Flavivirga spongiicola: one gene and its partner. The protein of the gene in region 1 interacts with the protein of each later gene in a pairwise test. Links are inferred from orthologs where the notes say so. Each region holds a gene or a part of one and is shown in the gene's direction. Other genes may lie near its edges.

Region 1 (2,987 bases):
GGTATTGGGCGAATTTATAATAATCAATATTAACTTGATGTTTAGCTGTAAAGAAACAAAAACCAATAACCCCAAAAACAGTGGTAGTAAACATTTGCAATATATTGCCCAATAAATTAATTAGAAGAATGCGTTTTCTATAATTGGAAGTATAATAAATAGCTTTAGCACCATATTCGCCAATTCTATTAGGTGTAAATAATGAGGCTGTTAAAGAACCTAAACTTTGTTCGAAGGCATTTTTAAAACTTATTTTTTTTATAGGGGAGACTAGTGTTTGCCATTTTATAATCTCAAAAAACCAATTAAAAAATGTCAAAAAAAGCAATGAAAGTATGCTTTTGAGTGATAAAATGTCTTTTTTTGATAAAAAACCAATAAAATCATGAAAATCTAGTTCTGGATTATTTATCAGTTTTTGGTATATAAAATAAAAAGCCCCAATAACAATACTTAATTTAATAAGCTCAAAAAAGAATTGTTTAGTTTTGTACGGTAGCATGTATGTGATATACCTATAATTAAATGCAAATTAAATCATTATTACGTTATGACCTCAAATTTTAAAATATATATAAAAGCCTTTTGTGCGATCCTTTTTGTAATGAGTAGTCTTGTATCGACTTCACAAGGTGATACAAGTACTTTTAAAGCGCAATTTGCATTAGGCTTAAACAGCCCGTCAAAGAATGGATTTGTTACTGGTTTTGAAGGAAAAACATATAATTTACCAACAGTAAATTTAGGAATTCAATATATGTTTAAACCCATGCTTGGTGCAAAATTGGATTATAGCTTTAGTAGAATATCGAATCAAAAAGAAGCACAGGCGTTTAAGCTTAATTACTCTCGTATCAATTTGCAAGCAGTTTATAATGCCAATAGAATCTTTAACTTGTCTCAAAATAAGGGCGTGTTTGTTCATGCAGGACCGGGGATCTCATCGGTGAAGCCTTTGGGGAATTTTACTCAAAATAAAACATCGTTTATGAATGCCATGGCTGGTGTAGAGCTCCATTTTGGAGTTTCAGATAAACTTTCTATTTATACGGATGTTTCGTATATACATGGGTTTGCAAAAGATTTTGCACCCATATCAGATGGATTTGGAGCATTTAACGGTAATCTTTTAACACTAACTGTAGGAGCTTCCATATCATTGAGTGGCTGTTATTATTGTGAATAGAATGGATAAAGAAAGAATTATTTTAGGTATTGATCCTGGTACAACTATTATGGGTTTTGGGCTTATAAAAGTGGTTGGAAAAACGATGCAATTTTTGCAGCTTAATGAACTCGACCTAAAAAAGTATGATGATCATTATCTAAAACTAAAACTCATTTTTGAACGAACTATTGAGCTTATTGACACTCACAATCCAGATGAAATTGCCATTGAAGCACCTTTTTTTGGTAAAAATGTGCAAAGTATGCTAAAACTTGGTAGAGCCCAAGGCGTGGCTATGGCAGCAGGCTTGAGTCGAGAAATACCAATTACAGAATACCTTCCTAAAAAGATAAAAATGGCAATAACAGGTAATGGAAATGCCAGTAAAGAGCAAGTTGCCAGAATGTTGCAGAGCATGCTGGGGTTGAAAACCTTGCCTAAAAATTTAGATGCTACTGATGGCTTGGCGGCAGCAGTTTGCCATTTTTATAATTCCGGCAAAGTGAATATTGGTAAAAGTTATTCTGGTTGGGGTGCTTTTGTGAAACAGAATAGCCCCCTAACCCCCAAAGGGGGAACAAAAACAACTGTTGTTGACTTACGTAAAAAGAAAAATTAGTTTCAGTTTGCCAAAAAGAAATTATAATTTTAATGTTAATAATCCCTCCCCTTTGGGGAGGATAGGAGGGGCTCTCTACATCCACATACCATTCTGTAAACAAGCATGTTATTATTGTGACTTTCACTTTTCAACGTCTTTAAAAAAGAAGGAGGAACTTATTCAAGCTTTAGTAAAAGAGTTAAAGCTTAGAAAAGAAGAACTCAATAATCGAACTATTGAAACTATTTATTTTGGAGGTGGTACGCCTTCTTTACTGACGATTGACGAATTACGATTTTTGATTGACGAGGTTTATAAAAATTATTCAGTTATAGACCATCCTGAAATAACATTAGAAGCAAACCCAGATGACTTAATTAGTAACTCTCTGTCACCCCAAGCTCCGTCCAGAGGTCATACAAATAAAACTATTTTTGAAAGTTATCGAGCTATTGGAATAAACCGTTTAAGTATTGGTATTCAATCTTTTTTTGAAGATGATTTAAAAAGTATGAATCGTGCGCATAGTTCTGAAGAAGCTAAAACTTGTTTAGAGCTAGCAACTCAATATTTTGATAATATAACCATTGATCTTATTTACGGCATCCCTAATATGGGTTTAGAAAAATGGAATAAAAACCTTGAAATAGCTTTTAGTTATGGCGTGAACCACATATCCAGTTATGCACTAACTGTTGAACCCAAAACAGCACTTGATGCTTTTATAAAAAAAGGAAATTATCCTCCAATTGATGAAGCGTTGGCATTAGAGCACTTCAATCATTTAATTGACAAAACCAAAGAACAAGGTTTTGTGCATTATGAAATCTCAAATTTTGGAAAGCCTAATTATTTTTCAAAACATAATACCAGCTATTGGCAAGGGAAGCCTTATATAGGTATAGGGCCTTCTGCTCATTCATTTAATGGTAATCAACGTAGTTGGAATGTGTCAAATAATTCAAAATATATACAGGCGTTTCAAAGGAATGTATTACCAAACACTGTAGAAATACTTTCTGAGAAGGACCAATACAATGAGTATATTATGACGGGTTTACGAACTATCTGGGGAGTATCTTTAAATAAAATAGAAAACGATTTTGGAGAAAGCTTTACTGAGCATTTAAAAGCTTCATCAGGAAAATTTATAGAAAGCGGTTTGCTTATTACTTCGAGTGATCTTGATGAGAATCAAAATCGTATGGAGATCTTAAA
Region 2 (3,010 bases), 290 kb from region 1 along the record:
GCTATGGAAAGCGGTGTGGCTAAACATCCTATTACCGATTGGGAAAAGTATAAAGACGTATTGTTAGAGCGCTTGGGTTCTGATAATAAGTTGGTAAGATTACTTTTAAATAGAGCAAAACTGAATCCGAAACGTGTTGTATTTGCTGAAGCAGACCAACTAGATGTTTTAAAAGCTGCTCAAATAGCGTATGAAGAAGGGATAGCACACCCCATTCTATTAGGAAGAAAAGAAACCATAGAGTCTCTAATGGCGGAAATTGAGTTTGATGCAGATATTCCTATAATTGATCCAAAAACAGAAGAAGAGAACGAACGTAAAAACAAGTATGCTAAAGTATATTGGGAGCAACGTAAACGAAGAGGCGTAACGTATTATTCTGCACAACGCTTAATGAGAGAGCGTAATTATTTTGCGGCTATGATGGTTAATGAAGGTGATGCCGATGCTCTTATTTCCGGGTATTCTCGTAATTATCCAACAGTAGTAAAGCCTATGTTGGAACTTATTGGAATGGTGCATGGTGTTACCCGTATAGCAACAACCAATTTAATGATGACAAAAAGAGGACCTCTATTTTTAAGTGATACCTCTATAAATATTAACCCTAGTGCCAAGGACTTAGCTAAGATCACCCAAATGACAGCTAAGGTAATTAAGATGTTTGGTTTAGATCCTGTGTTAGCCATGGTGTCCTATTCTAATTTTGGATCTTCAGATAATGAAAAAGCATCAAAGATTAGAGAGGCCGTATCTTATTTACATCGTCATTTCCCAGAGATGAAGGTAGATGGTGAATTACAAACGGATTTTGCGTTAAATGATGATATGCTACGGGAGAAGTTTCCATTTTCAAAGTTGGTTGGAAAGAAAGTAAATGCATTAGTTTTTCCAAATCTGGATTCGGCAAATATCACTTATAAATTATTAAAAGAATTGCATGAAGCCGATTCTATAGGGCCTATTATGATGGGTATGAAAAAACCAGTGCATATTCTACAATTAGGAGCGAGTGTTGATGAAATTGTGAATATGACCGCGATAGCTGTCATTGACGCTCAACATAAAGAAAAGTGGGAGTTAGAAAATGCTGGAAGGAAGTAACTTAGTGCGATAATTTTATTACATTTGGTCGGTTAACGAACTTTATACATGATAACACATATTAAAGGAAAACTTACAGAAAAAAACCCAACGCATGTAGTTATTGAATGTCATGGAGTAGGTTATTTATTGAATATTTCATTACATACTTTTTCTCAAATTTCAGACAGTGAAAATTTAAAGCTATTTACACATCTTCAGATTAAAGAAGATTCACATACACTTTATGGGTTTTCGTCATTGGCAGAAAGGGAAATTTTTAGACTGTTAATATCTGTAAGTGGTATTGGAGCAAGTATAGCACGTACCATGTTATCATCATTAACGCCAAAACAGGTAAGAGAAGGGATTGCTTCAAGCGACGTCGCTTTAATTCAATCTATAAAAGGAATAGGAGCAAAAACAGCGCAACGTGTTATAATAGATTTAAAAGACAAGATCTTAAAGATTTATGATATAGACGAAGTTTCCGTTTCTCAAGGCAATACCAATAAAGATGAAGCGTTATCTGCTTTAGAAGTGCTCGGTTTTGTAAAGAAACAAGCAGAACGTGTTGTGGATAAAATTATGATTGCACAGCCTGATGCCAATGTGGAAACCATTATCAAGCAGGCTTTAAAAAATTTATAATAGACTTTGAATAAAACGAATCTCAAATTTTATAAATCAATTAAAAATTGCCATACTAGGTCTTTCGACTACGCTCAAGACAAGTTCCGTCGAAGTGCCTTTTTAATTTTTGCTCTCTTTTATTCAGTAGTAGCATGGTCTCAAGAACCTGTTCAACAAGATTCGGTTAAAACAGGTTATAATATAGGACGCTTAAAAACACCAAATCCTAATAGTGTAGAGTCTAAATACACTTACGATGCCACTATAAATAGATATATCTATACCGAAAAAATAGGAAACTTCGATATTAATTTTCCCATTATTTTAACACCTAAAGAGTATTATGCTTTAGTAGCTAAAGAAAATTTAAAATCCTATTATAAAGAAAAAATTGACGCTTTTGATGGCAAAAAAGAAGATGCCAAAGACGGGCAAAAAAATCTACTCCCAGAATTTTATGTAAAATCAGACTTTTTTGAAACTGTTTTTGGAGGAAATACTATTGAAGTCGTTCCACAAGGGTCTGTAGAAATGGACTTAGGAGTTTTGTTTTCTAAGCAAGACAATCCATCATTTTCACCTAGAAACAGGAGTAATTTTACGTTTGATTTTGACCAACGAATTAGTTTAAGTTTATTAGGAAAAGTTGGTACGCGATTACAAGTAACGGCGAATTATGATACGCAATCAACTTTCGACTTTCAAAACCTTATTAAGTTAGAATACACACCTACAGAAGATGATATCATTCAAAAAATTGAAGTAGGTAATGTAAGCATGCCATTAAATAGCTCATTGATTACAGGGGCACAAAGTTTATTTGGTGTAAAAGCACAATTGCAGTTTGGGAAAACGACGGTTACAGGTGTGTTTTCTGAACAAAAATCACAAGCTAATACAGTAATAGCCCAAGGAGGTGGTACCGTTGAAGAATTTGACTTATTCATTAGAGATTACGATGAGAATAGACACTTCTTTATAGCGCAATATTTTAGAGATACGTATGATAGAGCTTTAAAGAGTTATCCACTTATAAATAATAGAGGATTACAAATTACAAGGCTTGAGGTTTGGGTAACGAATAGAAGTAATAGAACTGAGAATGTTAGAAATATTATAGCACTTCAAGATTTAGGAGAGTCAGATCCTACTAAAATAGGATCATCGGTTAATATTCTTAGACCGGGTGCCATACCAAATAATCCTAATAATGCTTTAGATCCAACTAATATTGGAGGTGCCGGATCCCAGATTACAGATGCTATTAGAGATGTCGCCACAGTACAGTCGGGAA

What was found. The genes of interacting proteins can lie anywhere in the genome.
Region 2: the proteins of ruvC (region 1) and ruvA interact in binary tests that used the Escherichia coli proteins (3 or more experiments, as listed by UniProt). The link is inferred for Flavivirga spongiicola from one-to-one orthologs.

What each region holds. Positions count from the first base shown.
Region 1 is NZ_JAUOEO010000001.1:3,037,074-3,040,060, forward strand. Bases 80-2,987 are described here. They hold ruvC (crossover junction endodeoxyribonuclease RuvC), read left to right. Parts: upstream 80-1,187; coding sequence 1,188-1,787; downstream 1,788-2,987. Other genes in these bases: Q4Q47_RS12145 (lysylphosphatidylglycerol synthase domain-containing protein), read right to left, coding at 80-511; Q4Q47_RS12150 (outer membrane beta-barrel protein), read left to right, coding at 551-1,186; hemW (radical SAM family heme chaperone HemW), read left to right, coding at 1,849-2,987. Outside these bases: more of Q4Q47_RS12145, read right to left, coding at 1-79.
Region 2 is NZ_JAUOEO010000001.1:2,742,484-2,745,493, forward strand. The notes cover bases 13-2,943. They hold ruvA (Holliday junction branch migration protein RuvA), read left to right. Parts: upstream 13-1,152; coding sequence 1,153-1,734; downstream 1,735-2,943. Other genes in these bases: Q4Q47_RS23835 (NADP-dependent malic enzyme), read left to right, coding at 13-1,104; sov (T9SS outer membrane translocon Sov/SprA), read left to right, coding at 1,741-2,943. Also shown: more of Q4Q47_RS23835, read left to right, coding at 1-12; more of sov, read left to right, coding at 2,944-3,010. UniProt on the Escherichia coli protein: The RuvA-RuvB-RuvC complex processes Holliday junction (HJ) DNA during genetic recombination and DNA repair.